3 regions of the Streptomyces sp. NBC_00829 genome follow, and region 3 is predicted to be linked to each of the others. Evidence: riboswitches for the same ligand, from Rfam matches in the RefSeq annotation. Region 3 holds a riboswitch; each other region holds the start of a gene.
What was found. A riboswitch is a leader RNA that binds a small molecule or an ion and turns the genes downstream of it on or off. The one in region 3 is predicted to bind thiamine pyrophosphate.
Positions count from the first base shown of each region.

Region 1: linked by a shared signal. The riboswitch ahead of thiC (phosphomethylpyrimidine synthase ThiC) and the one ahead of thiO (glycine oxidase ThiO) in region 3 are both predicted to bind thiamine pyrophosphate.
Region 2: linked by a shared signal. The riboswitch ahead of OG293_RS08790 (thiamine ABC transporter substrate binding subunit) and the one ahead of thiO (glycine oxidase ThiO) in region 3 are both predicted to bind thiamine pyrophosphate.

Region 1 covers NZ_CP108867.1:4,065,525-4,076,148, forward strand. The annotation lists gene OG293_RS17735 (SsgA family sporulation/cell division regulator) at 109-543, shown strand; gene OG293_RS17740 (YibE/F family protein) at 619-1,947, opposite strand; TPP riboswitch at 2,019-2,153, shown strand; gene thiC (phosphomethylpyrimidine synthase ThiC) at 2,146-3,933, shown strand; gene OG293_RS17750 (hypothetical protein) at 4,389-4,694, shown strand; gene OG293_RS17755 (M4 family metallopeptidase) at 4,975-6,684, shown strand; gene OG293_RS17760 (hypothetical protein) at 6,761-7,588, opposite strand; gene OG293_RS17765 (metallophosphoesterase) at 7,736-8,965, opposite strand; gene OG293_RS17770 (LacI family DNA-binding transcriptional regulator) at 9,123-10,235, opposite strand; gene hisC (histidinol-phosphate transaminase) at 10,596-10,624, shown strand, end outside.
Region 2 covers NZ_CP108867.1:2,160,439-2,171,062, forward strand. The annotation lists partial or broken gene OG293_RS08770 (LOG family protein) at 1-479, shown strand, start outside; gene OG293_RS08775 (hypothetical protein) at 558-1,499, shown strand; gene OG293_RS08780 (ABC transporter ATP-binding protein) at 1,609-2,634, opposite strand; gene OG293_RS08785 (ABC transporter permease) at 2,634-4,250, opposite strand; gene OG293_RS08790 (thiamine ABC transporter substrate binding subunit) at 4,289-5,380, opposite strand; TPP riboswitch at 5,448-5,557, opposite strand; gene rlmN (23S rRNA (adenine(2503)-C(2))-methyltransferase RlmN) at 5,577-6,683, opposite strand; partial or broken gene OG293_RS08800 (YdcF family protein) at 7,190-7,855, opposite strand; partial or broken gene OG293_RS08805 (UTRA domain-containing protein) at 7,852-8,303, opposite strand; gene OG293_RS08810 (hypothetical protein) at 8,498-8,818, opposite strand; gene OG293_RS08815 (hypothetical protein) at 8,872-9,021, opposite strand; gene OG293_RS08820 (hypothetical protein) at 9,444-9,686, shown strand; gene OG293_RS08825 (phosphatidate cytidylyltransferase) at 10,210-10,624, opposite strand, start outside.
Region 3 covers NZ_CP108867.1:6,089,919-6,100,542, reverse strand. The annotation lists gene OG293_RS27100 (DUF4126 domain-containing protein) at 435-1,052, shown strand; gene OG293_RS27095 (phytoene desaturase family protein) at 1,157-2,665, shown strand; gene OG293_RS27090 (hypothetical protein) at 2,682-3,512, opposite strand; gene metF (methylenetetrahydrofolate reductase [NAD(P)H]) at 3,563-4,480, opposite strand; gene thiE (thiamine phosphate synthase) at 4,545-5,207, opposite strand; gene OG293_RS27075 (Rv2175c family DNA-binding protein) at 5,336-5,701, opposite strand; gene OG293_RS27070 (NAD(P)/FAD-dependent oxidoreductase) at 5,802-7,058, opposite strand; gene OG293_RS27065 (hypothetical protein) at 7,087-7,428, opposite strand; TPP riboswitch at 7,480-7,591, shown strand; gene thiO (glycine oxidase ThiO) at 7,589-8,845, shown strand; gene thiS (sulfur carrier protein ThiS) at 8,842-9,042, shown strand; gene OG293_RS27050 (thiazole synthase) at 9,048-9,842, shown strand; gene pknB (Stk1 family PASTA domain-containing Ser/Thr kinase) at 9,994-10,624, shown strand, end outside.

The DNA.
Region 1 (10,624 bases), 2.0 Mb from region 3:
TCTGCTGGTGCTTACTGGACCATTGCGTCAAGAGGGCCATGAGGGATCATTCCTGGCCGTTTTGATCCGAGTGCTTTGTTCATTGCTTGATCCATTGCGGGGTAGACGATGCGCGAGTCGGTCCAGGCCGAGGTCCTGATGAGTTTCCTTGTCTCCGAGGAGCTCTCATTCCGGATCCCGGTGGAGCTCGGGTACGAGACGAAGGATCCGTTCGCCGTGCGGATGACCTTCCATCTGCCCGGGGACGCCCCGGTGACCTGGACTTTCGGGCGGGAGCTGCTGCTGGACGGCGTCAACGCACCGACCGGGGACGGCGATGTGCACATCGCGCCCACCCAGCCCGACGAGCTCGGTGATGTGCACATCCGGCTGCAGGTCGGCTCGGACCGTGCGCTGTTCCGGGTGAGCGCGGCGCCCGTCGTGGCCTTCCTCGACCGCACGGACAAGCTGGTGCCGCTCGGCCAGGAGCGTACGCTCGGTGACTTCGAGTGCAGTCTCGAGGAAGCCCTCGGCCGCATCCTCGCCGAGGAGAACGCAGGCTGAGCCCGAGCGCCGTCCAGGCCGTCGCCGAGCGCCGGTTGAGCTCGCCGAGCGCCGTCTCAGCGCCGGGCCCCTCCCCTACTTCTTGCGGCGTCGGCCCTTGCCGCTCCGTGCGGCAGTCGTGCCGGCCGCGGCCGGCGGCCCCTGCCGGTCGGCGGAGACCACCACCGCCGCGAGGGCGGTCGTCAACGGCACCGAGGCGACCAGCCCGATCGACCCGATCAAGGTCCGTACGATTTCCTCCGCCACCAGCTCGCTGGTGGCCACCGTCCCGACACTGCTCTGGGCCACCGAGAAGAGCAGCAGCAGGGGCAACGCGGCACCCGCGTATGCCAGGACGAGGGTGTTCACGACGGACGCGATGTGGTCGCGGCCGATCCTGATGCCGGCCCGGTAGAGCGACTTGCGGCCCATGCCGGGATCCGCCTGGTGCAGTTCCCAGACCGCCGAGGTCTGGGTGACCGTCACATCGTCGAGCACGCCGAGCGAGCCGATGATGACGCTCGCCAGCAGCAGACCGCTCAGATCGATGCTCGGATACAGGCCGTGGATCAGGCCGGTGTTGTCGTCGGTGTTGCCGGACAGACTCGCCCAGCCGACGAAGAGGGAGCCGAGCAGCCCGATCAGCAGCAGCGAGATCAGTGTGCCGAGCACGGCGACCGAGGTGCGCGCGGTGAGCCCGTGGCAGAGATAGAGGGCGATCAGCATGATCGCGCTCGCGCCGACGACGGCGACGATCAGCGGATTGGAGCCTTCCAGGATCGCGGGCAGGATGAACAGGGTCAGTACGGCGAACGAGGCGGCGAGCGCGATCAGCGCCATCACGCCCCGCATCCGCCCCACCACCACCACAGTGAGCGCGAAGATCCCGGCCAGCAGCACCAAGGGGAACTTCCGGTCGACATCGGTCACGGAGTACTGGAGATCGCGGGGCGCGTCGGGGGCGTACGCCACCACCACACCCTGGCCGGCCGTCAACTGCCGTGGTGCGTCAGGCTGGACGATCTCGACGAACGTGCGGCCCTTGTCCTTGCCGGTGGTGACCTCGACCGTCGCCTTCCCGCACTTGCCCTGCTGGGAGTTGACCGCCTCGCGCCCCTCAGTGGTGGAGGTGTCGCCGGTCGGCGGGACCTGTGCGGCGTTCACGTCCTTGCAGTCGACCTTGTCGACCCGTACGACCTTGCCCTGCTCAGTCTGCCGGTCGAAGCCGACGCCGGTGCGCTCATGGCCGGGGGCGCCGCCCGGCCACAGGACGACGAGACCCACGACGACGGCGGTGGCGAAAGGAATCAGCACCGCGGCGATGACCTTGCGCAGGTGCCGAGAGACGGGCGCGGCGGGCCCATGGCTGTGCGAGTGGCCATGGGGCTCGGGCGTCGGCGGCGAGGAGGTCGGCGGTGAGGTCACCGACAGATCATCGCAACAACGAGAGGGGCGCACTGTTCAGCACGCCAGAAATGACGCTAGCGTGGTGGCACCTTTGCACACGCGGGAGCTCGGAGCACCGGGCTGAGAGGGCGCTGAAATCCGTACGAACGGTACGGAAGCGGCTGCGCCGACCGCCGAACCTGTTACCGGGTAATGCCGGCGTAGGGAGTAGGTCTCATGACCGTTCAGGACGCACGCACGCCTGCCTCCAGCACTGAGGAGAGCGGGAAGTCCATCGGCTGGCACAAGGGATACGTCGAGGGTTCGCGCCCCGACCTCCGTGTGCCGGTCCGCCAGGTGCACCTCACCAACGGCAAGGACGTGACGTTGTACGACACGTCCGGTCCCTACACCGACCCGAACGTCGAGACCGATGTCCGCCGGGGCCTGTCACCGCTGCGGGAGAACTGGATCATCGGTCGGGGCGACACCGACGAGTACGCGGGCAGGCCCGTCCGACCCGAGGACGATGGCATCAAGCACACCGCGCCGAGGGGTGGTCTGCGCAACCTCGACGCGGTCTTCCCGGGCCGTCCGCGCCAGCCCCGCCGGGGCCGGGACGGAGTCGCGGTGACGCAGCTGGCGTATGCCCGCCGCGGCGAGATCACACCGGAGATGGAGTACGTCGCGATCCGCGAGAACGTCTCCCCCGAGGTCGTGCGTGAGGAGATCGCGGCGGGGCGGGCCGTGCTGCCGGCCAACGTCAACCACCCGGAGATCGAGCCGATGATCATCGGTAAGCGATTCCTGGTGAAGGTCAACGCCAACATCGGCAACTCCGCGGTCACCTCCTCGATCGAGGAGGAGGTCGAGAAGATGACCTGGGCGACGCGCTGGGGCGCGGACACCGTCATGGATCTCTCCACCGGCCGCAACATCCACACCACCCGCGAGTGGGTGCTCCGCAATTCCCCCGTGCCGATCGGTACCGTGCCGCTCTACCAGGCGCTGGAGAAGGTCGACGGCAAGGCCGAGGACCTGACCTGGGAGATCTACAAGGACACGGTCATCGAGCAGGCCGAGCAGGGCGTCGACTACATGACGGTGCACGCCGGCGTACGGCTGCCCTACGTCCCGTTGACCGCCAACCGCAAGACCGGCATCGTCTCGCGCGGTGGCTCGATCATGGCGGCGTGGTGCCTGGCACACCACAAGGAGTCGTTCCTCTACGAGAACTTCGAGGAGCTCTGCGAGATCCTCGCCGCGTACGACGTGACGTACTCCCTCGGTGACGGTCTGCGGCCCGGCTCGATCGCGGACGCCAACGACGAGGCGCAGTTCGCCGAGTTGCGCACGCTGGGCGAACTGAACTCGATCGCCAAGCGTTTGAATGTGCAGACGATGATCGAGGGTCCCGGTCACGTCCCGATGCACAAGATCAAGGAGAACATCGACCTCCAGCAGGAGATCTGCGAGGAGGCACCCTTCTATACGCTCGGCCCGCTCACGACGGACGTGGCCCCGGCGTACGACCACATCACCTCCGGTATCGGGGCGGCGATGATCGCCTGGTGGGGCACCGCGATGCTCTGCTACGTCACGCCCAAGGAGCACTTGGGCCTGCCCAACCGTGACGACGTCAAGACGGGCGTCATCACCTACAAGATCGCGGCCCATGCGGCGGACCTGGCCAAGGGCCACCCGGGTGCCCAGGAATGGGACGACGCGCTGTCCGACGCCCGGTTCGAGTTCCGGTGGGAGGACCAGTTCAATCTGGCCCTCGACCCGGACACGGCCCGGGAGTTCCACGACGAGACGCTGCCCGCGGAGCCGGCGAAGACCGCGCATTTCTGCTCGATGTGCGGCCCGAAGTTCTGCAGCATGAAGATCAGTAGAAGCATCGCGGAACAGTTCGGCTCCGATGAGCCGCTGACCAGCGTCGATGACGCAAGGGCCGGGATGATGGCCAAGTCTGCCGAGTTCGCGGCCCGGGGCAACCGGCTGTACCTGCCGATTGCTGACTGATCTTCCGGCGTCTCAGCCTCCCCTGTCGCACAGGGGGCCTCGAAGTAAGGGGTGTCGCCTCCTGGGCGGCACCCCTTTCGAGTTGGCCCGTACGGCATGTGTTGCTGTCGTTGTGGGATTCCGACGGTGACTTGCGCCACTCGGACGCATTGCGCGCGGGGGGTCGTGCCTGCCCGAGAAGCCGGACAGTGTACGGCCTCAGCAATTCTCCAGCCGGAGCACCATGACCGACGCCGCGAAGTTGAAGCAAAATGGTTACCGGATAGCCTGACGGAGCCGTACCGGCGGTATTTGCTGCCGGGACCGAAGCGGTTCGGAACTGTACCGAAGGATTGTGCTCGGTCGGAGGTTTTTCGGTTTCCACACCGGTCCCTCGTCTGTTGAGGTTGAAGCAACTCCATAGGACCCGCGGAACCCTTGGAAGTGCCCGCAAATCTCAACGAAGGGATACCAACATGAGTTCTGACTACGATCAGCCCTCGTCGACCCCCGCCTTGCACCGGCGCCCTGGCGCAAGCTCAAGCCGGCTGCGGCTCGCGCTGGCCGGCGGTGCCGCCCTCGCGTTCCTGGGCAGCGGCGCTGCCTTCGCCGCAGGCCAGGCCACGACGCACCACACCGGCGCACAGACACAGCACACGCAGGAGGAATCCGGCAACGGCTCGGACGACCTGCGCGCGGCCGGCGTCAAGGCGCTCGGCGTCGATAGCGTCGACCCCCTTGCGCGTTGGGACCACCGGGATGACCGCGTATGGGATTGGTAAGGAGGCTGCCCTCAGCTGAAAACGGGTAGCGGCGCCCCTCGCAGCCCGGTTGGTTCGTGAGGGGCGCTTTGTCGTGTGCCACGGCTGCCGCGGTGGCTGTGTCCCGATGCGCACCCCCATCTCCAGGTAAATCGGGCATTCCCTTTGCGTGGTGGAATCAAGGAATCGGTACTCGGTATCTGAAATGAATTCCCTTGCGGCGGGAACCGCTTGGCCTGTTGCCGCGTCTTCCGCAGTTCGCCACCGCTGAATTCCCCTCACACAAAGGGCGGACCATACAGTGCGTGCACTACCCAACTCCCGCAGGCGGACAGTGGCCACCGCGATCGGTGTGCTCACCGCGGCAGCCGTGCTGGGTGCCGCGTCGGCGGCGTTCCTGTCCGGGTCCGGGACCACCGATGCGGAGATCCCCGCCGTGGCGCTCAAGGGCCCCTTCGCCGAGGTGGCCAGGGCGGCCCAGAAGGCCGCCACCGCTCACGCCAAGGAGACCGGCGTCGGCGAGACGGAGTCCCTGACACCCAAGGACGTCCTCATCGACCCCGAGGGCAAGAGGCATGTGCGCTTCGACCGCGTCCTCGACGGCGTCCCCGTGAAGGGCGGTGACCTCGTGATCCACCTCGACGCGCACAACGCGTACCGGGGGGTGACCCGGGCCACGCTCCGCAAGGTCGATCCCCCCGCGCTCTCTCCCAGGCTGACCGCCGGTCAGGCGGCGGCCCGGGCTTCCACTGTCGCCAAGGGCTCCGTCGGCAAGCGCAAGCTGATCACCGACCTCGGTAAGGACAAGGCGCCGCTCGCTCACCGGGTCGACGTCGTCGACCGCCAGGACCGGTCCGGCGGCCACAGCGTCGTCCTGGACGCGCGCGGCGGCACGGTTCTCAGCAGCGCTCCACTGGCGGAGGGCATCAGCCCTGCCAGCCGTCGGCCCGGCGCCGCCGCGGCGGAGAAGGCCGGTACCGGAAGCTCGCTGTACGCGGGGCAGGTGCCCCTGGGCACGACGAAGCGCGCCGACGGCACATTCACGCTCAAGGACCCCGGCCGCGGCAACCTCGAGACCAGGGACGCGCGGTCACGGACCCCCACGGACTTCTCCTCCGGGAAGGTGTTCACCGACAAGGACGATCGCTGGGGCAACGGGGAGAACTCCGATCCCGCGACCGCGGCCGTCGACGTCCACTACGGCCTCAGCGCAACCTACGACTTCTACGCCCGCACCTTCGGCCGTAAGGGCATCTACAACGACGGCCAGGGCCCGCGCGCCATCGTCCACTGGGGCAACAAGGTCGGGAACGCCGGCTGGAGCGACACCTGCCGCTGCATCCTCTACGGCGACGGCGACGGCAGGCGATTCACGACGCCGCTGGTCTCCCTGGACTCCACCGCCCATGAGCTCAGCCACGGTGTGGTCAGTGCGACCGCCAACCTCCAGCCGACCAGCGAGGACGCGAGGGGCCTGTATGGGGAGCCCGGATCGCTCAACGAGTCCCTGGCCGACATCTTCGCCGCCGGTGTGGAGTTCAACGCGGACAACGAGGCCACCACCCCGAACTACCTCTACGGTGAGAAGCTGGCGCCGGAGCCGGGGTGGATTCGCCGCCTCGACAAGCCCTCGCTGAGCAAGCCGAGCGGCGTCGACTACTGGGACACGGACGTGGGCGACCGTGACGTCCACCCGGGCTCCGGTGTCTCCTCCCACGCCTTCTACCTGCTGGCGGAGGGAAACGGGAAGAAGACCATCAGGGGCGTGAACTACGACTCCCCGACCATCGACGGCTCCACGGTGAAGGGCATCGGCCGGGCCAGGGCCCTGCAGATCTTCTACCGGGCCCTGACCCGGTACATGGTCTCGACCACGGACTTCCACCAGGCCCGAATCGCCACCCTCCAAGCCGCCGCCGACATGTACGGGGCCGACAGCGCCGAATGCCGGACCGTCGACAAGGCCTGGGCGGCGGTCAACGTCACCGAGGCCAACACCCCCAAGCCCTGACCAGCGACACGGAAAAAGGCTGACGCCCCACGCCTTTGGCGGAGCGTCCTTGAGGGCGCCCGCCGTGGCTGGAGGATCACTCCGGCTGGTGCTCGGGGCCACCGAAGTCCGGGCTGGTGAAGTCCGGGCTCGTGAACGTGGGCCGCTGCCCCGTCGTCGAGCCCTCGCTCGGGCTGGAGTAGTCCGGGCCGCTGTAGCCGACCTTGGGGATACGGCTCACATGGCGCGGCGGGACCGCGGAGGTCGGATCGGCGCTCGGGTCCGCCAGCGCCGCCTGCAGGAAGGGCAGGAGACCGCGCTCCAGCAGGGCGTGCCGCCAGGCCTCCTTGGCGCGGGCGACCTCGTCGGGCAGTTCGCCCGTGGTCTCCTCGGCCGTTACCTGGGTCGCGCCGTTACGCAGAGCCGTGAGCAGTAGTCCTATTGCGGCGGCCAGGATCGCGGCTGCCGTGAGGGCCCCGAAGAACCACCCTGCTGAGACGAGGGTCTCCGCGAAGGAGGGCGGGGGCTTGAGCATCTTCAGGATGTAGCCGACCAGCAGGAATATCAGCGCGGCCGTCCCCGCGAGTACGGGGGCCAGCACGGCTATGACGGCGCCGAAGCCGGCGCCGCTCCCGGAGCCGTCACTCTCACCGGGACCCAGCACGGAGTTCTGCATGGACGCGGTGGCCGCGGGAGAGCGCGTCTCCTCGCGGACCTTGGTGTAGTGCTCGTACTCGGCAGCGGCGGCGGTGGTGATCAGTGCCGTCGCGTTGAGGGCCATCGTGCGCAGCTGTTCGCTGTTCAGACGCTGCCCCACGGCAGCGAGGTCCGGACGGTCATGGGCGTTGCGCAGCGCGTCGTCGAGGATGCGCTCGTACTCGGCGCGATCCTCGGTCAGCAGGTGCGGAGCGCTGTTCATGTGCATCCCCCGATGCTCCGTAGGGCCGGGTTGCCCGCATCGATCGGGCGGTTGGGCGAAAACGGAGGAGAGCCTGCTACGGATAAGCCGATGGTAGAGCGGTTACGGCGCGGGGTGACAGAGGGTTTCAGTAAATCGCGTGACCGTCTCGGCTCAGTTGGACAGCGGAAGTTGAACGACAAGCAGCTTTCCGGCCATGGTCACACCGCCGTCCATGGCGATCGCCAGGCCGTCCGCATACACATGCGGGCCCTCGACCATGGGGCGCGCGCCGTCCTCGCCGTCCTCGGTGCCCACTTCGCCCAGCAGGTACGGAATGGGGCTGTGGCCGTGCACGACGCGGTTGCCGCCGTAGGTGGTGAGCAGTTCGCGCACGGCCTGCGGACCCGACTCGTCGCGGAAGGCGAAGCGCTTGGTGAACTTGCGGAACAGGTCCCAGCACTCGTCGGCGTCGTTGCGGGTGAGGATGTCGTGCACGGTGTCGTTGACGTCCTCGATGCTGGAGCCGTAGTCCAGATAAGCGGTGGTGTCGGAGTGCATCAGCAGATGCTCTTCCTCCTCGACGACCGCGTCGAGCCGCGCCATCCACTGGAGGTGGACATCCTCCAGCCGGTCCATGTCGGCCTTCTGGCCGCCGTTGAGCAGCCAGGCCGCCTGGAAGGTGGCGGTGCCCGCGCCGGAGTTGACCGGGGTGTCGCCGAACCGCTTGGCGCCGAGCAGCAGCAGTTCGTGGTTGCCCATCAGCGCCTTGCAGTAGCCGCCCGCTGCCGCGGCCTCGGCGGAGAGCCGCATGACGAGGTCGATGACGCCGATACCGTCGGGGCCCCGGTCGGTGAAGTCGCCGAGGAACCAGAGGCGGGCGTTGGCGGCGGCCCAGTGCCCCTCGGTGTCGATGAGGCCCTGCGCGGTGAGCGCCGCGAGGAGTTCGTCGAGATAGCCGTGGACGTCGCCGACGACGTAGAGCGGGCCCAGGCCCTCGGGTGCGGGCATGGGTGCCTCGTCGGGCGAGACCTGCACCTGGACCGTGTCGCCGGGGCCGCCGGCGCTGATCACCGGGAGATCGCGGGCGGTGGGGGTGTACCCGTCCGGCATCTCACCTTCCGGAACGGCGTTGCCGGGATGAACGGGAGCCGGGGGCGCTGTGGCCTGCTGGGGCTGTGGCACCTGTTGTGGCACCTGCTGCTGTGCCGATTGCTGCGCTTGCTGAGGCTGCGGGGCCTCTGGCGGCACTGACTGCTGAGGTTCCTGGGAAGGCGCATCCTGCGCCGGCACCTGTGACTGCACGGGAACCTGCGCGTAGGGCGGAACGCGGAAATCACGCAATGTCGCCGTCCGCACCACGGGTCCTTGACCGGCCCCCTGAGTCATCGACCCCTCCACCACAGTCGCGCCGTTCACCTCTCGGCCCAGCCTGGTCGGGGTGGTCCGCGGTGTCGTCCGCCCATCATAGGAATGAGGTCCGTGCTGTGTGACGCACCAGGGGTGGTGAATCCGTCTGCACCCCTGGCGCGCCGGGTTGTTTCGTACCGATTAGGAGTATCTAGTCCGATGATGGGGATCGCGGGGCGCTCACAGTTGTCCGCGGAGGGCGACGTTGTGAGGACGTCCGGACGATCAGTTCGGTGGGTATCACCTGCTCGACAGGCCGGTCCTCGTCGCTTCCCTCGATGGCGTCGATGAGGAGCTGGACGACGGCTGTGCCGATCCTGCGGGGTTTCAGCGAGAGCGTCGTGATCGGCGGCTCGGTGGTCGCGTACACCGTCGACTCGCTGCAGCAGACGAGCAGCAGGTCGTCGGGGACACGCAGGCCGTACCGCCGGGCGGCGGCGAGCAGATCCGTGCCGTTGGGGTCGAAGAGTCCGTAGACGGCGTCGGGTCGGTCCGGTCGGGCGAGCAGCCGGTCGGCCGCGACGGCTCCGGCGCACGGGTCGTGGGCGGGGTAGGACTCGTAGACCGGGTCCTGGCCCACACGCTCGCACCAGTTCAGATACGCGGTGGTGGACAGGCGGGTGTAGGTGTCGGTGGTGGTGCCGGTGAGCAGACCGATCCGGCGGGCGCCGGCGGCGGCGAGATGGTCGAGCAGATCGAGTACGGCGGCTTCGTGGTCGTTGTCGACCCAGGCGGTGACCGGAAGCGTGCCTGCCGGGCGGCCGTCGGAGACGACCGGTAAGCCCTGGCGGACGAGTTCGGTGACAACCGGGTCATGGTCGGACGGGTCGATGACGACAGTGCCGTCGAGGGCGACGTTCGACCAGACGTCATGGCGTGAGGTGGCGGGGAGGATGACAAGGGCGTAGCCGCGTGCGAGCGCGGCCGATGTCGCGGCTCTCGCCATTTCGGCGAAGTACGCGAACTCGGTGAAGGTGAAAGGTTCATCCCCGTACGTCGTCACCGTCAGGCCGATGAGGCCCGATTTTCCGGTACGGAGAGTTCGGGCCGCGGCGGACGGGCGGTAGCCCAGCCGGTCGGCGACCTCGCGGACATGTCGGCGGGTGGCGTCCGGGAGCCGGCCCTTGCCGTTGAGTGCGTCGGAGACAGTCGTGATGGAGACACCGGCTGCGGCGGCCACGTCCCGGATGCCCGCCCGACTCTGCCGGCTTCCCCGGCGGGTTGTCTCCGGCCGGCTCACCTGGTGCTTCCCTGCTGCTGTCATGGCGAGCCGATAGTAGGGCTCGCGCGGGTGGTTGAGCCGGTCGCATATTCACTCGTTGACAGGCACGTTTCTGCATGATCATTTACACACAACTTCCTTGGAAGTCAAGGGAGTTGTGTGAGAGACCTGTGGTGTCTCGGGTGTCGGGACGTGCAGGCTTGCCGAATGGTCGATGTTTCGAAGTGGTCTCAACTCACCTCTACGAGGGATGCGCGCCACGGAGTGAGCTACCGGCGCGCGCTGAAAGAAGGGGCGCTCCCCCCTGATCCGGCCACCGCCGTTCGCACCTGGCGGGAATCCTCTTAAGGTGAGCAGTATTCGAAACTGCTGATGGTACGAGAAGCACGAGGAGGACCTGCGGTGAGTGAGACGAGCCCCAAGCTGCGCGC
Region 2 (10,624 bases), 3.9 Mb from region 3:
AGGCGCTCGAACTCCTCACCAAGACCCCGTCGTTCGTCCCCTCGATCTCCGACTGGGCCAACGCCGCCTTCGAAGTGCGCAACCGCTGGCCCAACGGCGGTGACTCGGTCGGCATCCCCACCTGGTTCTACGGCCACGAGCCGCCGAACGCCTTCGCTGGTCACATCGCCAAGTACTTCGCCAACGCCACCCGCGAAGACGGTCTCCTCGCCCGCTGCACCGCGGGCGTGATCTTCCTGCCCGGTGCCGCCGGCACGGTCCAGGAGGTCTTCGACAACGCGACCCCGAACTACTACGAGTCCCGCGGCGAGCCGACCCCGATGGTCCTGGTCGACCGCGAGCACTGGACTCACAAGCTCCCTGCCTGGCCGCTGCTCCAGTCCCTGGCGGCCGGACGCTCGATGGAGTCCCACATCGCGCTCGTCGACTCGATCGACGAAGCCCCGGCGGCGCTGAAGCGGCTGACCGGCGGCGCATAGGGCGAAGCAACCTCGGAGGCCGAACACACGTCTGCCATTCCAGCCGGAGTTGGACCTGCCATGTGAACGGAGCCTTTGGTGCTGATCGGCCTACTGACCGCTGTCGCGGCCTCGATCTGTTACGGCACGGGATCGGTGCTGCAAGCCGTCGGATCGCGCAGATCCGCGCGGCGCGAGGCAGCGGCCGGCGTCACCCAGCACGGCGGACCGAGCCTTTCCTCCACCGCGAAGGCCGCGATGACCTGGGAGTTCATCGTCGGCACCGTCCTCGACTTCGTCGGCTTCGGGCTGGGTGCGCTGGCCGCCCGGCTGCTGCCGCTCTTCCTCTCCCAGACCGTGATCAGCGCGAACCTGGTGATCACGGCGGTGCTGAGTGTCAAGATGCTCGGGATCCGGCTGACCCGCGCCGAGTGGACCTCGATCGCCGTGGTCTGCTCGGCCCTGGTGCTGCTGGCCACGGCGTCCGGCCCGGAGGGCAGCGGGCACACCCCCATCGCAACCCACTGGTGGCTGCTGGCGGTCTCGCTGCTGCTGATCGCCGGGGGTACGGTCGTCGTACGCCTCCTCGGCGCGCGCGCCGCGATCCTGGCCGGTCTGCTGTCCGGGCTGGGCTTCGGCGCGCTGGGCGTCGGCGTGCGCGTCCTGAACGGCATCGACCCCTTCGACCTGGGCGCGCTGCTGACCGACCCGGCTCTGTACGCGATCCTCGTGGCCGGTATCGGCGGCATGTATCTGCACACGATCGCCCTGCAGATCGGCTCCGTGAACGGCGCGACGGCGGCTCTGGTGGTCGGCGAGACGGTGCTGCCGGGCATGATCGGCGTGCTGTGGCTGGGCGACTCGTCCCGCGCCGGCTTCGCCTGGATGGCGATTCTCGGCTTCGTCCTCGCGGTGGCAGGAGCGGTGGCGGTGGCCTGGTTCGGCGCACCGGAGGCGCACGGCACGGCGGAGGGTCCCGGAGCCGGGACGCTCCCGGCGCCGGCCGATACGGAGTCCGACGAGCTCGCGGCCCTGCGTTAGGGTCTTTCGTTTGGATCAGGCCGAAGGCCGGGCGTGCCCGGCCGCTGTCCGCGCACGGCCGGCTGATCGTCGTCCGCGTGCTCTGAACTCCCGTGGTGGCAGGGCGCGTTCAGCCGAGCACCACCACGTCGTCGCCGTCGAAGACCACTCCCACCTCGTCCCCTTCCCGCGGTGCCCGACGCGGGGAGCACTCGGCCTCCAGGGACGGGCCGCCGTCGCCGGGCCTCAGCAGTACGGCGACGAGATCGCCCCGGAACGTACGCGCCTCGACCGTGCACGCGAGCCCGTCGGCCGGGTCGACAAAGCGTACGCCACCGGGCCGGACCAGCAGTGTGCGCTCGCCCTGCGGCGAACCGTCCGGCACCGGGACCTTGCCCCACACCGTGTCCGCCGCGGCGCCGCTCACCGTCGCCGCCACGACGTTGTCGAAGCCGAGGAAGCGGGCCACGAACTCCGACGCGGGCCGCTGCCAGACCTCCGGCGGCGTGCCCGTCTGGGCGATCCGGCCTTCCCGCATCACCACGACACGGTCGGCGAGCGCGAAGGCCTCGCCCTGGTCGTGCGTGACGGCGAGCACGGTGGTGCCGAGCCGCCCGAACAGCCCGCGCAGCTCGACGACGAGCCGCTCACGCAGTCCGCGGTCCAGCTGACCGAGCGGCTCGTCCAGCATCAGCAGCCGGGGCTCCGGTGCGAGTGCCCTGGCCAGCGCCACCCGCTGCTGCTCCCCGCCGGAGAGCGAGGCCACGGCTCGGTGCCGCGCTCCCGGCAGTCCGACAAGATCCAGCAACTCGTCGACACGGCGCGTCTGTTCGGCCCGCCCCACGCCGCGCATCCGCAGCCCGAAGGCGACATTGCCGCCCGCGTCCCGCTGGGGGAACAGCTGATGGTCCTGGAACATCAGGCCCACTCCGCGCCGGTGCACGGGCACCCCGGCCTGGTCCGCGCCGGAGAGCAGAACCCGGCCGAAATCCACGGGCTGGAGCCCCGCGACGACCCGCAGAAGGGTGGACTTGCCGCTGCCGCTCGGCCCCAGCACACAGACGATCTCGTGCTCGGCGACGTCCAGGTCCACCGCGTCGAGGGCCGCCCGCGCCCCGAACCGTACGGTCACGTCCGCCAGTCGCAGCAAGGCCATCAGAACTCCCCGGAGGTCTTGTCGGGACGGATGCGTTCGAGGAGCAGCAGCGCCGCCGCGCACACCATCATCAGGATCGTCGAAAGAGCCATCGCCTGGCCGTAGTTGAGCTCGCCGGGCCGGCCGAGAAGCCGGGCGACGGCAACGGGGAGCGTTGGGTTGTCCGGCCTGGCGATGAAGACGGTCGCACCGAATTCACCGAGCGAGACCGCGAAGGCGAAACCCGCCGCGATCAGCAACGCCCGCCTCACCAGAGGCAGATCGACCTCGCGCCAGACCCGCAGCGGCGACGCCCCGAGCACGGCCGCGGCCTCGCGCAGCCTGCCGTCGACCGCGCGCAGCACGGGCAGCATGATCCGTACGACGAAGGGGACGCCGACGAGCGCCTGCGCCAGCGGTACGAGGATCCACGAGGTGCGCAGATCGAGCGGCGGCTCGTCGAGCGTGATCAGGAAGCCGAAGCCGACGGTCACCGCGGAGACGCCGAGGGGCAGCATCAGCAGCCCGTCGAAGCCGCGGAGGAGCCGGCCCGCACGCCGGGTGAGTGCGGCTGCCGCGAGCCCGCCTACGGCGAGCGCGATGGCGGTCGCGGCCAGTGCGTACTGCAGCGAGTTCCAGACCGCCTCGATCGGCGGGACGAGGAACGTGCCGCCCGCCGCGTCGGTGGAGGCGAGGGCCCGGTAGTAGGCGAACCCGTACCCGTCGGGCCCGTCGAAGGACCGCTCGACCAGCACGCCGAGCGGCACGAGCACCAGCACCAGGATCGTCGTGAGTACTCCGCCGAGCAGCGCCCACTGTCCGGCGCCGCGTGGCCTGCGGGCGGTCTGCGCTGGGTCGACCAGCTTCAGCGTGGCTTCCCGCTTCCGTACGGTCCGCGCGTGCACGGCCAGGATCGCGCCGACCGCGGCGAACTGCACCAGGGTGAGTACGGCGGCGGTGGACAGATCCAGCAGCTGGGCCGTCTGCCGGTAGATCTCCACCTCAAGCGTGGAGAACGTCGGGCCGCCGAGGATCTGGACGACGCCGAAGGAGGTGAAGGTGAAAAGGAAGACCATCAGGGCGGCGGCGGCGACGGCAGGACCGAGCGCCGGCAGTGTCACCCGCCGCCAAGCCCCGAACCGCCCTGCGCCCAGTACCCGGGCCGCCTCCTCCTGGCGCGGGTCGAGCTGCGACCACAGTCCGCCCACGGTGCGTACGACGACGGCGTAGTTGAAGAAGACGTGCGCGAGCAGGATCGCCCACACCGTGGTGTCGAGCCGGACGCCCCACACCTCGTCCAGCAGCCCGCCGCGGCCGAGGAGCGCGAGGAACGCGGTGCCGACGACGACGGTCGGCAGGACGAACGGAACCGTGACCACCGCCCGCAGCAGCCGCTTGCCGGGGAAGGAGAAACGGGCGAAGACATACGCCCCCGGCAGGGCGACGAGCAGGGTGAGCGCGGTCGAGGCGAGCGCCTGCCAGGTGGTGAACCAGAGCACGTGCTGGATGTCGGGGCGGCTCAGCACCTCGCCGATCCGCCCGAACTGCCACACCCTGTCGGTGTGGAGTCCTCGGCCGATGATCGCGACGACGGGATAGGCGAAGAAGACCGCGAAGAACGCGACGGGCCCGGCCATCAGTCCGAGCCGCGCCGCGCTCCCGCGGAAGGAGGTGGTTACTTCACTACGAGCGAGGACCACGACTGGACCCACTGCTCACGATTCTTGGCGATCGTGTCGGGTGCGACCGTTTCCGGCTTGTCGACGACCGCGCCGAACCGGGTGAACGCCTCGGGCAGCTTCGCGCCCTTGACCACCGGGTTGACGAACATGTTCAGCGGCATGTCCTCCTGGAACTGCTTGGAGATCAGGAAGTCGATCAGGGCCTTGCCGCCCTTCTCGTTCTTCGCTCCCTTCAGCAGTCCCGCGAACTCCGTCTGACGGAAGCAGGTCCCGGTCGCGACACCTGTGGGCGCCTGGGACGGCTGAGGGCTGGCGAAGATGACCTCGGCCGGCGGGCTGGAGGCGTACGAGACGACCAGCGGCCGGTCCGCCTTGGCCTTCCTTCCTCCGGCGGAACCGGAGAACTCCTCGTTGTACGCCTGCTCCCAGCCGTCGACGACCTTGACGCCGTTGTTCTTCAGCTTCTTCCAGTAGTCCTGCCAGCCCTGCTCGCCGTACTTGCCGATGCTGCCGAGGAGGAAGCCGAGGCCGGGCGAGGACGTGGCCGCGTTCTCTGTGACCAGGAGGTTCTTGTACTGCGGCTTGATGAGGTCGTCGAAGGACCGCGGCGGGGCGATCTTCTTGTCGGCGAAGTACTTCTTGTCGTAGTTGACGCAGATGTCGCCGGTGTCGACGGGCGTGACGCGGTGCTCGCCCTTGTCGAGCTGCACGTCGTCCGGCACCTGGGCCAGGCCCTTGGCCTCGTACGGAGTGAAGAGACCGTTGTCGAGGGCGCGGGAGAGGAGGGTGTTGTCGACACCGAAGAAGACATCGCCCTGGGGGGAGCCCTTGGTGAGGATCTCCTTGTTCAGGGCCGCGCCCGCGTCACCGCTCTTCAGTACCTTGACCGTGTAGCCGGTCTCCTTCGTGAACTGCTTCAGCACGGCCGGAGAGGCGACGAACGAGTCATGGCTGACCAGCGTCACGGTCTTGGACGTCCGGCCGCTGTCGGCGCTGTCCTTGGACTCCCCGCCGCAGGCGGCGAGCGTGGACACGCCAAGGGCGGCGGCGACGGCGGTGACCGCCAACTTCTGGGTGGTGCTCACTGAGATTCCTCCTGGAGTGACCAGGAAGAGACGCGGCCCTGCTCACAAGGTGAGCAGGGCGCAACAGCTTGAGTGATGACCGAACTTCCTACCCAGAATGACCTGGGCAAGGTTCAGAGGGTCTGCGACCTGACGGTGTCGCACTCTCAGCGCTGTGGCGCTCCCCTGTCGGAATATGCAAATGTTCGAACCCAGACTACCGCTCGGACGCCGCGAGCTGACCGCACGCTCCGTCGATCTCCTGGCCACGGGTGTCCCGGACGGTCACCGGCACTCCGTGGGCCGCGATCGCCTCCACGAACGCCTTCTCGTCTTCCGGACGGGAGGCGGTCCACTTCGACCCGGGCGTCGGGTTCAGCGGGATCAGGTTCACATGGACGCGCTTGCCCTTGAGCAGCCGGCCGAGCAGGTCGCCCCGCCACCCCTGGTCGTTGATGTCCCTGATCAGGGCGTACTCGATGGAAATACGGCGGCCGGACTTCTCGGCGTACTCCCAGGCGGCGTCGAGGACCTCGCGGACCTTCCAGCGCGTGTTGACCGGGACCAGGGTGTCGCGGAGCTCGTCGTCGGGGGCGTGCAGCGAGACGGCGAGACGGCATTTGAAGCCCTCGTCGGCGAAGCGGTGCATCGCGGGCACCAGACCGACGGTCGAGACGGTGATCCCGCGCTGCGAAAGGCCGAGCCCGTCCGGCTCGGGGTCGGTGAGCCGGCGGATCGAGCCGACGACCCGCTTGTAGTTGGCGAGCGGCTCGCCCATGCCCATGAAGACGATGTTGGACAGCCGCGCGGGCCCGCCCGGCACCTCGCCGTCACGCAGGGCGCGCATGCCGTCGACGATCTGGTGCACGATCTCGGCGGTCGACAGATTACGGTCGAGCCCGGCCTGGCCGGTGGCGCAGAAGGGGCAGTTCATCCCGCAGCCGGCCTGCGACGAGATGCACATGGTCACCCGGTCCGGGTAACGCATCAGGACAGATTCGACAAGCGTCCCGTCGTGCAGCCGCCACAGGGTCTTGCGGGTGGTGTCGTCGTCACAGGAGATGTGCCGGACGACGGACATCAGATCGGGCAGCAGCTCGGCGGCGAGCTTCTCGCGCGCGGCGGCCGGAATGTCCGTCCACTGGGCGGGGTCGTGGGCGTACCGCGCGAAGTAGTGCTGCGAGAGCTGCTTGGCGCGAAACGGCTTCTCTCCGATCGCGGCGACGGCGTCCTTGCGCTCGGCGGGCGTGAGGTCGGCGAGATGCCGCGGGGGCTTCTTGGCTCCGCGGGGCGCGACGAAAGTGAGTTCTCCGGGCTTGGGCATGGTGGTACCAGTGTCGCAGAAGGATTCTCGTGGCCTGGGGCGCAGGACCTCTGTGGTGGTCGTTGGTGGTCGTTGTGGGCCGTCCCCGGTCGCCCCGGGACGGCCCACAGACGGCCCGGTATCGCCCCTCTGACCTTGTCGGATGCTCGCCGGATCCGGCCGCAAGGGCCCAAAATCTGGCCTCCTGAGACGAACAGCACCCCCGCGCCGACCAGCTCAGGGGACGATTTCCCTGTCTCGCTCCATCGACAGGGGAGGACACGTGGGCTACCAGGTCAAGTGCGGATCGACCAAGACCACGACAGGGAAGCCGTGCAAGAACCCGGCAATGATCGGCTACTCCCGATGCCAGAAACACCGAGGGGACTGGACGCCCCGGCAACAGCGGAAGACCAAGAAGCGCTGAACCTCGGTCTCCTGCACGGTGACGTTTGGGTACTACGTGAGCCCCAGGCCGAGGGCCCGGGGCTCATCCTTCGAGAGTCGTGACGACGGGCACCACCCACTCAGTGGTGGCTGTGTTCCGGGACGATGCGGCACGTGAACCCCTCCGCGCGGAGCCGCTGGTATGCGGCAGTCACAGGGGCCGGAACCTCTTGATTGATCATGAAGCCCTGCTTCGGGTAAACGAGCAGGCGCTGCTGAGCCCCGACGAGCATGTCCACTACGAGCCGAGCGTCCCCAAGCGAGTCCACGTACTCCGCAAGGGTCATCGGCGCGGACGCGCTGACGATCTCGACTTCGGGCCAGAGCTTCCGGGCGGTCACGTAGGCCCGCCGCTCCTCATACGGCTTGCTGACGAGGAGGACGGACGAGACGTCGATGCCCCGCTCCGCGAGCAGCGCGCGCGAGAAGCGAATGCTCTCCCCCCTGTTCCGCGCGTTCGGCTCGACAAGGATCGCCGACGTCGGCACACCCAGTTCCAGGGCCCGCCCGCTCCCGGTAGTGCTCGGCTTCCCCGCGGGGCATCCGTTCGCGCGTCGTACGGCTCGTGGCGCCCGTGAAGACGACGAGCGGCATCATGCCGCGCCGGTACAGGTCGACCGCCACGTCGGCTACACCGAGGTCGTGGCTGCCGAGTCCGATGCCCACCGAGCAGCGGCGCGGCTCGTGGTGCATCAGCTGGAATCCCAGAGGCGCTGCGCATCGGACCACGACTGAACCGAGATCACTGGGCACCCCCGTTCCCCGAGACGGGGACCTTGAAGTCGTACGCCCACGCGAAGCGAGTGGCCGCGTGGATGCCGATGGCGAACTCCACAACGGTCCCGTCGGCCGTGTACGTGGTGCGGTGAAGTTCCACCACCCACTCTCCGGCGCCAGCTGGAGCAGCGCCACCTCCTCGGGCGTGGCCACCCGCGCGAACAGTTCCTCACGCATGTGGTCGATCTCGAATCCAGCGTCGTAGAGAACGCGGAAGCCACGGCCCCGGCCGGCGGGCCCCGGCGTCGGGTTGACCAAGCGCGTCCCCTCGACATGCTCAGGCCGGTAGTAGCTGGTCAGGGTGTGCGTCGGCTGGTCACCCTCCTTCACCAGTCGGGCCCGCGCGTACACCTCGGACCCTTCTGGCAGACCGTGAGCAGCAGCCACCAGGGCCGTAGCGGGCACGCGGCTGACACTGTACGCGCACCTCATGCCCACGAGCTGTGAGCGCACTCGCAAGGCCGTCGACGGGGTGGTCGTGCCGAGTGCGCGCGAAGCCGGGGGCGCTCCGTGAAGTTGTTCGCGGTTGGCAAGCCGTGCTCACCTGGGACGATGGCGTCCCGGGTGAGCACGACGATTCACCCGGCTCCAGGGGAGTCGCCTTCGCAACCTCACTTCACATTCAAGGGCGACTCGCTCGGCGTCTGCGGGGTAAGGGAACTCGTCACCGCCGGCTTCGGCGTCGCTCCCGGGTCTTCCTGCTGCGCCACCCAGCGGATAACGCCGGCGACCACGCAGAGGAAGGTGTAGATGGCGAGCACGAGCGTGAATATCTTGACGAACGCCCCACCACCCGCGGCGCGAGCCTCATGAACGGTCTTGCCGGGGACTTCCTTGAGATTGATGTAGGCGAGGAGCCCGGAGGTCGCCGCGATGAAGAACGCGAGTCCCAGCCCTACGCCGACTATGAGGAACCAGATCCAGAGCGGCACGATGGTCTCTTTCAAGGTCTGTTACGAGCAACGTTAGTGATCAAGGGGCAGCGCTAGCCCGCTGCCTCTGCCGCGTCCCCGGCGACATCACGGGAAGCCCATATGTGTATGTACGAACGGTGAGTTGGGGCTTCGATCTCGCCTTCAGACTCGCCGGTGAGATAGATGCCGACGAGGGCACCCTCGGTCGGCGTCTCGTTCACGCCAGGGCCCTCCTCGGGCCCTTCTTGGTCCGGCCATTGGCCGGGACCGACGGTGCGGTCCACTCGGCGTCGAGTCCCTTCATTCGCCGAAGAGCACGGAGTCAGAGCACGGTGGCCAACAACGCTGCAGCTCAGACCGTCTGCAACAGCACTGGCACCCTCGCGACTTGAGATCGCGTCATGACGCAAACATCATCGCTGTGGACTCACTGTAACCCCTCGCCAACAGCTGGTCACCATCCGTGGTGCGGAAAATACACAGAAGACCATCAGACTTGGTGTCAAAGAGGTGATTCCATGGGACTATTGAGCCGCACTCGCTGTTGCCCGGGCATAGGAGACCGCCAACTCCTGCCCCAAGAACGGGGCGGCTGTGCAAGCTGACTAGCCATCAGGAATGAATGAAGTGGAAGGGAGAATTCGTGCCGCGAGACTCCGCTGTCGGCGCCGAGAGCGCGACAGAGAACGAGCGGTTCACGGTGACCCTAATCGTCGCAGCAGTACGGGCACTCGGAAGGATCATGCGCCTCACCGGCCACTCCAAGACCGATGCCATCAACCGTTCTGTGCAGGTCTATGCCTTCGTCCTCGAGCAGACCGCGCAGGACAAGGAACTGATGCTCCGCGGTATGGACGGCACCCTTGAGAAGGTGCATGTCCTCTAGTTGCCTGCACCGTGAATCCCAGAGTGGCCCTGCGGTCTCCGACCGCGGGGCCACTCTTCTGATCACACTGTGGCTCCTCAGCGGAAGCAGTAACGACCATCACGAAGGAAGCTCCGGTGACCGCGACGGCAGTCCCCCGAACTGGGGCAGCCAAGGCCCGATAGGTGAACCCATCGACGGCCGACTCGTGCAAGCGCCACCCAGGCACCTCTCTCCTCGCCCCGGCCTCCGCTCCCGGTATCGCCGTCTCCCGCGCCGGCCGACATGAGCGCACCAGGCGAAGTGCCCGTACGTAGTTCCAGCGGCGGGCGCCCACGTACGCCTCGCATCCAAGGCTGAGGGCCCGGAGACGGCCCAATGAACGTCGGCCCCCTATAACGCCAAAGGCGCTGATAGGGGGCCTGCTGCTGCCGGAAGACTGCAAGCTCTCCGGGCTTGGGCATGGTGGTACCCGTGTCGCAGAGATGGGAAGAGGGACCCGCCGCCCTGTGGACAACGAGCCCCTCACCAACGAACGCGCAGGTCAGCCCTGGCCCACGAAAATCACCATCAGCAGCCACACGACCGGCGCCGTCGGCAGCAGCGAGTCCAGCCGGTCCATGATGCCGCCGTGCCCCGGCAGCAGCGTGCCCATGTCCTTGATGCCGAGGTCCCGCTTGATCATCGACTCGCCCAGGTCGCCGAGTGTGGCACTGACCGCGACCGCGAAGCCGAGCAGCAGGCCCTGCCACCAGGTGCCGTCGTCGATGAGGAACTGCATACACAGCGCGCCCGCCGCCATCGCGAACGCCACCGCGCCGACCAGGCCCTCGCGGGTCTTGCCGGGGCTGATGCGCGGCGCGAGCTTGTGCTTGCCGAAGCGCCAGCCCACGGCGTACGCACCCGTGTCGCTGACCACGGTCAGCACCAGGAAGATGAGCACCCTCTGCGGACCGTCG
Region 3 (10,624 bases):
GGCGGGGCGCACCCCACAGGGGCGCGGCAGCCAGGGACCCGAAGAGACACAGAAGTGCCGGTCCGGCAAGGCTCGATCCCCCCGAGCCTCGCCGGACCGGCGGTTTCCCCCGTGTCCCCGTTCCTTCCGTCCCCCGGGACCGTCCCCGTTTCCCCCGTACTCCCCGTGGTGCCGGAGAACCCGCAACCCCCGTTTCCCCCGTCGGTCTTGAGGTTCTCCGTCGTGCACCCCGGTTGCGTCAGGGGAGCCGCGCCGTTTCCGCCGCCCCGTGTCGGCGGTTCCGGCGCTGCGCCCCCTCCGTGGTCCCCACTCTTTCGTCTGCGCAGGTGGCGCCCCATCCGCGCGCGTACTCATCTCGCCACCTAGGTACGGCTACTCAGCCGTCCGTACTCCTCCCCACCCGCGCGGCCCGGCGTCTGGTTACGATCGCGTCCGTGTCCGTACTCCCTCTCGTCTTCACCAGCGGCTGGGCCAGCGGGATCAACGCCTATGCGGTGGTCCTGCTCTTCGGCGTCTTCGGCGCGACCGGGCTCACGGACGAGGTGCCCGAATCTCTTCAGCGCACCGATGTCCTGATCGTCGCCGGTGTCCTTTTCCTCTGCGAGGCGGTGGCGGACAAGATCCCGTACGTCGACTCGATATGGGACACCGTGCACACCGTGATCCGGCCGGTCGCGGGTGCGGTCGTGGCCGCGCTGCTGGCCGGGGAGAGCGGCTCGCTGCCAGAGCTGGCCGCCGGAGCGATCGGCGGTTTGACCGCGCTGATGAGCCATCTGGTCAAGGCCGGCACCCGGATGGCCATCAACACCTCGCCCGAGCCCTTCAGCAACATCGGCGTCAGCATGGCGGAGGATCTGGGCGTCGCGGGAATCATCACCTTCGCGATCTTCCATCCGCTGGCGGCGGCGATCACCGCGGGGACGCTGCTCCTGCTGGGCCTGGTGGTACTGATCTTCCTCGCCTCCCGGATCCGACGGTTCTGGCGGCGCAGAGCACGGCGCCGCGAGGAGAATCGGCTCGCAGCCGGCGGGGTGGACCGACCACCCTGGTGACCGGGCCGCCCCGGCCGGCCGTCGGCGTCCGCGTGGCCGTCGCCGTCGGCAGGGACCGCCGTCCCGGGGACAGGCCGCGGATCCCCGGCAGATAAGGTCCGGACATGGGACGGATTGCGGTGATCGGCGCCGGGATGGGCGCGATGGCGGCCGCCGCCCGGCTGGCCGTGGCAGGCCACCAGGTGACGGTGTACGAGCGCTCGAAGACGTACGGCGGCTCGGTGGGCCGGTTCGAGCGCGAGGGTTTCGCCTTCGACACCGGCCCAGGTCTCCTGCATCTGCCCGCCGTATGGCGGGACTTGTTCATGAAGACCGGCAAGGAGCCGCTGGAGCAGTGCGTCGAACTCGTCCAGGTGAACCCGGCGAGCCGGCACCTGTTCGCCGACGGCACTGCGGTGTCTCTGCCCAACGCCTCCCGGGCCGGGACCGTTTCCGCACTGGAGGAGACCCTCGGCTCCGGGGCGGGCGAGCGGTGGGGCGCGCTGCTGGGGCGCGCACGCGACACCTGGGAGCGCACCCGGCGGCCGTTGCTCGAGGAGCCGCTGCCCGCCGATCCGGCGCCGCTGGAGCGCGAACCGTACCCCGGGCTCAAGTCCGGGCTGCTGCGGCGCCCGCCCACGACGCTCGCCGAGGTGGGCCGGCGCGAGCTGCGTGATCCCCGGCTGGCCGCGCTGCTGGAGAGCTACGCGCTCGCGTACGGCTTCGATCCGGCCGGCGCCCCCGCCTCGGCCGCGGTCCTGCCGTACATGGAGCAGACATTCGGCAGTTGGTACGTACGCGGAGGCATCCGCGCGCTGGCGGACGCCGTCCACGAGCGGTGCCGCGCACGCAAGGTCACATTCGTCTTCGGCGCCGAGGTCACCGGTGTCATGGAGAAGGACGGGCGGGCGGCGGGCCTTCAGCTCGCGGGGGAGTTCGTCGAAGCGGACCAGGTGGTCTCCGGCGCTCCGGTGCCCGCCCTCTACCGGGACCAGGTCGTCGCGTGGGAGAGCCAGGACGAGTGGCCTCGCCACCAGACGGGCGCCCGCACCGGTCGGGTCACCCTGTGCCTCGCGCTGCGCGGCCCGCGGCCCGCGGACGCCGTTCACCGGACGGTCGTGCACTCGGCCGACCGGGAGGACGAGCTGGAGTCCCTCGCCCGCGGCAGGCTCGCCGAGCGGCCCACGGTCGTGGTGCTCCGGCCCGACGACGACCGGCTGCGTCCCGACGGCGACCACGAGTCGGTGACGGTCACCGCGACCGTCCCGGCGGGGGGCATGCACGCGTCGGAGAATCTGTGGGCCCGTGAGCCGGAAACGGTGGAGGCCTTCGCCGACCGGATGACACAGGCCGCGGAAGCCGCTCTGCCGGGACTGAGCGAACGGCTGCTGTGGCGCGAGGTGCGTACCCCCGCCGACACGTTCCGCGAGACGGGCACCTATCAGGTGCCCGGCCCCGCGCTGGCCGGTGCCCGTGGCGCGCTGCTGCCGGCGGACAATCGCTCACCGCTGCCCGGTCTCCACTTCGCCGGCGGCTGGGCCCACCCGGGCGGCGGGCTCGCGCACGCCGGGATGTCGGGTGCGCTGGTGGCCGGACTGATCGTGGAGGGCGCGGACTTCCGCGGCTCCCGGTGACGGGAGCCGACGGGCGTCAGTAGCGGTACTGCTGCTCGTTGTTCCCGGTGTCGTAGCCGTACTGCGTCGGCTGCTCCTGCGGCATCGGGGGCGCCTGCTGCTCGCTGTCGCGCTGCTGCGGGACCCACACCCCGCCGGGAGGTGTCTCGCCGTACTGCTGCTGCGCATACGGGTCGGCGTACTGCTGCTGGCCGCCGTAGCTGTCGTAGCCGTCGTAGGTGTTGTACTGCTGGCCGCCGACATACGGATCGGAGTACGCGGCGTACTGCTGCTGGGTGCCGTAGTCGTACTGCCCGGCGTAGGTCTCCTGGCCCGACTGCTGCTGGTCGTTCCCGGAGTAGTAGCTGTCGTAGGCGCTGCCGTACTGCGCGTGGCTCCGGCTCTGCTCCTCCGGCTGCTCCTGCTGAGCCGCCGCGTAGGCCCGCTCGCTGTACACGCCGTACGTCCCGGTGTCGTCCGGGAGCGGCAGCGGTTCGTAGACCGGCTCCGGCTGCTCGGGGGACTCGTAGGAGAGGTCGGAGACTTCCAGCGAGGGTTCGCGCGAGGCCGCGTCCGATCCGGCGCCGGACCTGCGGCGTCGGCTCACACCGGGGCTGCCGCCGAGCGCCCAGCCGGTGGAGAAGCCACGGCGGAAGGAGAGCGTGACATAGGTCTGGCCGATCGCGAAGGCGATGGCTCCGAGGCCGATCACCACCACCGAGGGCAACAGGACTCCGAAGACCACGCAGAGGAATCCGCCGAAGGCGAGCAGCCGCCAGCGCAGCCGCGCCTTGTACTGCAGCAGCACCTCACCGAGCAGCCACAGCGCGACGATGCCGAACGCGATATAGAGGACCGTCCAGCCCATGCCCGCCCCTCTCCTTCGGCCGCCGCCCCGGGTCGGGGCGGTACGGCCGCTCACGACTGCTCGTGCAGTCCGAGATTCTCGTAGATTTCGAGCGTCGCCGTGGAGTTGTTGAGCGTAATGAAATGCAGTCCGGGGACTTCCTCGGACAGCAGCCTTGCGCAGAACTCCGTCGCGTACTCGATTCCAATGGAGCGTACAGCGGCCGGATCGTCCTTGACTGCGAGGATCCTCTCTTTCAGCTCCGCCGGGACCGCGGCGTTGCTGAGCTGGGCAAACCGCTCCAGCTGCCGGACGTTCGTGATCGGCATGACCTCGGGGATGATCGGGGTCCGGCAGCCGGCGGCCTCGACCCGGTCGCGCAGGCGCAGATAGTCCTCGGGCCGGAAGAACATCTGGGTGATCGCGTAGTCGGCTCCGGCCCGGCACTTGTCGACAAAGTGATGGATGTCCGTGTCCCAGTCCTGGGAGCGCGGGTGCATCTCGGGGAAGGCCGCGACACCGACGCAGAAGTCGCCGGACTCCTTGATCAGCCGGACGAGCTCGGCGGCGTACCGCACGCCTTCCGGGTGCTTGACCCACTCCGCCATCGGGTCGCCGGGCGGGTCTCCCCGGACGGCGAGAATGTTCCGGATCCCCGCGTCGGCGTACTGGCCGATCATGTTGCGCAGCTCGGCGATGGAGTGGTTGACCGCGGTGAGGTGCGCGACAGGGGTGAGGGTGGTGTCGGCGGCGATCTGCTCGGTGGCCTTGACGGTGCCCGCGCGGGTGGAGCCGCCGGCGCCGTAGGTCACGGAGACGAAGTTCGGGGCGACCGCTTCGACCCTGCGCAGTGCGTTCCAGAGGTGCCGCTCGCCCTTCTCGGTCTTGGGCGCCCAGAACTCGAAGGAGTAGGACGTTTTACCGGTCGCGAGCAGATCGCGCACCGTCCGTGCGCGATCCGACCTGGTCGAAGCAGTACCTAGGGCCATACTCGCAGGTTAGCCAGGCCTTGGGGGTCGCCCAACCGGAGTCCACCCATCGGACATCAATCGCTCACCCATTGGCCTGTTCGCAGTGGGCCCGTATCCGCTTGGCGAGCTCGGCGGTGGCGGCGGCCGGGTCGTCCGCCTCGGTGATCGCGCGGACGACGACGACCCTGCGTGCGCCCGCGTCCAGTACCTGGTCGAGATTGCCGGCGTCGATACCGCCGATCGCGAACCACGGACGGTCGGTCCTCAGCCCCGCCGCATACCGGACCAGGCCGAGTCCGGGGGCGTACCGTCCGGGCTTGGTGGGGGTGGGCCAGCAGGGGCCGGTGCAGAAATAGTCCACGCCGGGCTCGGCGACGGCCGCGTCCACCTCGGACTCGGCGTGCGTGGAACGGCCGACGAGGACCTCTTGGCCCAGGATGGCGCGGGCCGCCGGGACCGGCAGATCGCCCTGTCCCAGATGGAGCACGTCGGCACCGATGGCGTGGGCCACGTCCGCGCGGTCGTTCACCGCGAGGAGCTTGCCGTGGCGCCGGCAGGCGTCGGCGAGGACCTGGAGATGCTCCAGCTCCTCGGCCGCCTCCATGCCCTTGTCGCGCAGCTGCACGATGTCGACCCCGGAGCCGAGTACGGCGTCGAGGAAGCCTGCGAGGTCGCCCTGTTTCTTCCGGGCGTCCGTGCACAGATAGAGCCTGGCGTCGGACAGCGGGTGACGAGCCGTGGGCATGGTGGATCCCCCCGTTGGGTCGGCGGTGGGCGGGCCGGGCCGCCGGGCCTTGCCCGCCCACCGCGCGATGGTGTCTTCCGAACGCCCCGATCAGGGCATGTGGGACGCCGGACTGCTGTTCGGGCCTGTCAGACGGCGAGCGCCTGGGCCCGGCGCTTCACCTCCGTGCCGCGATTCTCACTGAGCGCCTGCGCGGGCGTGCCCGGCAGGGTCGGGTCGGGAGTGAAGAGCCACTCCAGCATCTCTTCGTCGGTGAAGCCGTCGTCCCTCAGGAGGGTCAGGGTCCCGGCGAGGCCCTTGACCACCTTGGTGCCGTCGATGAAGGCGGCGGGCACCTGGAGCGCCCGGTTCTCACCACGGCGTACGGCGATCAGCTGGCCGTCCTTGACCAGCTGCCGTACGCGTGTCACCTCGACATCGAGCATTTCCGCGATGTCGGGAAGGTGGAGCCAGGCGGGGACGAGAGCATCGATCTTTGCGTCAATCTCGGTCACAGGACAAGCGTGCCATCCCGGACTGACAGTCGGTAGCCGACCCCGGCCAGTCCTAGGGGCTTTCGTTTGGATCTTGCCGGGCTCGACCCAACGAAAGGCCCTAGCGGGCGGCCGCCCTCAGAGGGACAAAGGGGTCAGCTGCGAGGTCCGGATCGAGCCGTGCGCCGGACGTTACGAGTTTGCGCCCTTGCGCCAGGTCACGGGGCCTGCCCACGGCGAGGAGCGCGACGAGGACACCCTCACGCAGCCAGAGCACGGACCAGGTGGCATCCGCCGGATCGCCGCGCCACACCATCGTGTCGGCGCTCCCGTGATGGCCCGCGTACTGCACGAAGCGGCCGAACTGCTCGGACCAGAAGTACGGCACCGGGTCGTAGGCCTGGGGCGGTTCCCCCACACCGCTCGCGACGATGTTGGCGGCGACCGTGCGCGGCCCGTGCAGGGCGTTGTCCCAGTGGTGCACGAGCAGTCGCTCGCCGTAGCGGCCGGACGGGAAGGAGGCGCAGTCCCCGACGGCGTACACATCGGGCAGTGAGGTGCGCAGATACTCGTCCGCGGTGATTGCTCCGTCCGGACCGAGCGCGATGCCGGAGCCACTCAGCCAGGCGGTGGCGGGGCGTGCGCCGATACCGACGACGACCGCCCCGGCCGGGAGCCGGCGCCCGTCCTCGAGGATCACCGTGCCGGGCTCGATGCCGGCCACGCGGGAGCGGGTGAGCAGTTCGGTGCCGTACTCCGCGTACCAGTCGGCCATCGGCGCGGTGACCTCGGCGGGCAGCGCACCCGCGAGGGGCCGGTCGGCGGCTTCGACGACCGTGACCGTGCAGCCCGCCCCGCGGGCGGCCGTCGCGAACTCCGCGCCGATCCAGCCCGCGCCGACGACCACCATGTCGTGCCGCCGGGTCAGAACAGGGCGCAGTCGCGCGGCGTCGTCGAGGGTGCGCAGCAGATGGACCCCGGGGACTCCCTCGGCGCCGGGCAGGGTGATGGGCTCGGCGCCGCTGGCGATGACGAGGATGTCGTACGGGACGGGTCCCGCCTCGGTGTCCAGTTCGTGCGCACGGGGTCGTACGCCGGTGACCTCGCAGCCCAGCCGCAGCTCGATGCCGAGCGTCTCGAAGTCGACCTCGAAGGCGGAGCCCTCGGCCGTGCCGAGGAGGATCGCCTTGGAGAGCGGGGGCCGGTCGTACGGCTGGTGGGGCTCGGCCCCGATCAGGGTCACCGGCCCGGTGAAGCCCTGCTCCCGCAGGGCCACGGAGGTCTGCACTCCGGCCATTCCCGCGCCGACGACGACCACGCGCTGCCGCCCCTCGGCCTGTGGTGTCTGCCGCTCGCCTGCTGTCTGCTGCTCGCTCACCCGTCAACCTTACGCATCTGACGGTCAGTCAGGAAACTGGTTCCTCGACCGTGCTCGTCCCGCTGCCCTCCCGGGACTCCCACTCCCAGCTCTCCTCCAGGCGCAGCCGCCCGTCCGCCAGCTCCACCACCGTCGACAGGCAGTGCCCCGAGGAGGTCCCGCCGTCCGTCGTCAGCTGCACATAGCGGAAGTCGAGCCGGTCGCCCTCCCGCGTCCCCACAAGACGGCCGCGGACCACGTCGCCGCCCTCGTACTCGGCCCAGATCCGGCCGTCCAGCTCGTGGTAGACGAACCGGGTGCGGGTGCCCACCTGGCCCGGAGCCTGGTCCGCGACCGGCGAGAGAACGACTCCGTCGAGCGACCGTGCCACAGCGGCTGCTCCCTTACTGCGAGTTGAGGCCTGGGGTTAGGGTGGCCACCGTAAGGCACTCGCGGGAGCCCGGACGCACCGGGCTGAGAGGGAGGCTGGCGGCCTCCGACCGTACGAACCTGATCCGGGTCATGCCGGCGAAGGGAGGGGCTGGAAGCCCATGTCGCGTACGCGCGCATCCGGCACATCACCGGACCTGTCCGACGTCCTCGTCATCGGGGGCGGAATCATCGGCCTGGTCACGGCCTGGCGAGCCGCGCAGCGCGGGCTCCGCGTCGCGCTCGCGGATCCCGAACCGGGCGGCGGGGCCGCGCAGGTGGCCGCGGGCATGCTCGCCGCGGTCACCGAGCTCCACTACGGCGAGCAGACCCTGCTCGGCCTCAACCTCGAGTCCGCGCGCCGCTATCCGGCGTTCGTCGCCGAGCTGGAGGAGGCGAGCGGGCGGTCCGTCGGCTACCGCGCGTGCGGCACGCTCGCCGTGGCCCTGGACACCGACGACCGAGCGCACCTGCGCGAGCTTCATGCCCTGCAGCGCCGGTCCGGACTGGAGTCCCAGTGGTTGACCGGGCGCGAATGCCGGCGCCTGGAGCCCATGCTCGCGCCCGGCGTACGCGGCGGGCTGCGCGTCGACGGAGACCACCAGGTCGATCCGCGACGACTGGCCGCGGCGCTGGTGAGGGCCTGCGAACGCGCGGGGGTGGTCTTTCACCGCGACTGGGCCGAGCGGCTCTCGGTGGTACGGGACCGGGCGGCAGGCGCCGTCCTGACCGACGGCACCGGGCTGACCGCCGACCAGGTCGTCCTGGCCGGCGGCAGCCTGAGCGGCAGGCTCGGGGGCGTACCGGCGGACGTGCTGCCTCCGGTACGGCCCGTGAAGGGTCAGGTGCTGCGGCTGACCGTGCCGCCCGTGTATGCGCCGTTCCTCTCCCGGACCGTACGGGCGGTGGTGCGCGGCAGCGATGTCTATCTGGTGCCGCGCGAGAACGGCGAGCTGGTCGTCGGCGCGACGAGCGAGGAGCTCGGCTGGGACAGGACCGTGACCGCGGGCGGGGTCTACGAGCTGCTGCGCGACGCGCACGAGCTGGTGCCCGGCATCACCGAGCTGCCGCTCACCGAGACCCGGGCCGGACTGCGCCCGGGCTCCCCCGACAATGCCCCGCTCCTGGGCCCGACCGTGCTGCCCGGCCTGCATCTGGCCACCGGCCACTACCGCAACGGCGTGCTCCTCACGCCCGTCACCGGCGATGTGATGGCGAGCGTGCTGGCCGACGGCGCGCTGCCCGACGAGGCGCGCGCCTTCACCCCCCGCCGCTTCTCCCCCACAGCCCTGGAGCGGCACGCGGCCCTGGAGCAGCCCGTGTCCCTGGAGCAGCCCGCAGCCGTGGAGCGGCCCGTGTCCCTGGAGCAGCCCGCATGAACGTCTCCGTCAACGGCCGAGCGTGCGAGCTCGCCACCGGAACCACCCTGGACGCCCTCGTGGCGGACCTCACGCCCGCCCCGTCCGGGGTCGCCGCCGCCGTCAACGAGGCGGTCGTCCCGCGCAGCCAGTGGCCCGGAACCCTGCTCGGCGAGGGTGACCGCGTCGAGGTTCTCACCGCAGTGCAGGGAGGCTGACAGCCATGGCCGACGACCGCCTCACCATCGGCGACACCACGTTCAACTCCCGGCTGATCATGGGGACGGGCGGGGTGCCCAGCCTCGACGTACTCGAACGCTCCCTCGTCGCGAGCGGCACCGAGCTGACCACGGTGGCCATGCGCCGACTCGACCCGAGCGTCCAGGGCTCCGTCCTGTCCGTCCTGGAGAAGCTGAACATCCGCGTGCTGCCCAATACCGCCGGCTGCTTCACGGCGGGCGAGGCCGTCCTGACCGCCCGGCTCGCGCGGGAGGCACTCGGCACCGACTGGATCAAGCTGGAGGTCGTCGCGGACGAGCGCACCCTGCTGCCCGATCCGATCGAACTGCTGGAGGCGGCCGAGACCCTGGTCGACGACGGCTTCACCGTGCTGCCGTACACCAATGACGACCCGGTCCTCGCGCGAAAGCTCCAGGACGTGGGCTGCGCGGCGATCATGCCGCTGGGGTCGCCGATCGGCTCCGGCCTGGGCATCCGCAACCCGCACAATTTCCAGCTGATCGTGGAGCACGCGCGCGTGCCGGTGATTCTGGACGCGGGGGCCGGTACGGCGTCCGACGCGGCACTCGCGATGGAGCTGGGGTGCGCGGCGGTGATGCTGGCATCGGCGGTGACGCGGGCGCAGGAGCCGGTACTGATGGCGGAGGCGATGCGGCACGCGGTGGAGGCGGGGCGGCTGGCGGCGCGGGCGGGGCGGATTCCGCGGCGGCATTTCGCGCAGGCGTCGTCGCCCGCGGCGGGCCGGGCGGTGCTGGACCCGGAACGGCCGGCGTTCTGACGCCCGCGGCCCCGGCGCGACCCGCCGGGGCCCGGCCGGCGGTCCGGCGGCGGCCCCGAGGGCGCTCGGCTGTCACAGGTCGGCTGCAGTACCGCTCCAGTCCCACCCCACCACGTCCGCCCCCTCAGCCGTGGCTCGTAGAATCTCCCGCGTGGATACGACCCTCAAGGACCCCCTGGTCGGGCACGTGCTCGACGGCCGCTACCGCGTCGACGCGCGCATCGCCGTCGGCGGTATGGCCACGGTCTACCTGGCCGTCGACACCCGGCTCGACAGGGTTCTCGCGCTCAAGGTGATGCACCCCGCCCTCGCCACCGACGCATCCTTCGTGGAGCGCTTCATCCGTGAGGCCAAGTCCGTGGCCCGCCTCGCCCACCCCAATGTGGTGGCGGTGTTCGACCAGGGCGCCGAGGGCGCGTACGTCTATCTGGCCATGGAGTACGTCGCGGGCTGCACCCTGCGCGATGTGCTGCGCGAGCGTGGCGCGCTCCAGACCCGGGCGGCGCTCGACATCCTGGAGCCCGTGCTCGCCGCGCTCGGCGCGGCCCACCGGGCCGGGTTCGTCCATCGGGACATGAAGCCGGAGAACGTGCTGATAGGAGACGACGGCCGGGTCAAGGTCGCCGACTTCGGTCTCGTCCGCTCCGTCGGCTCGGTCACCAGCACCACCGGCACGGTGCTCGGCACGGTCTCCTACCTCGCGCCCGAGCAGATCGAGCACGGCACGGCCGACACCCGCGCCGATGTGTACGCCTGCGGTGTCGTCCTCTACGAGATGCTGA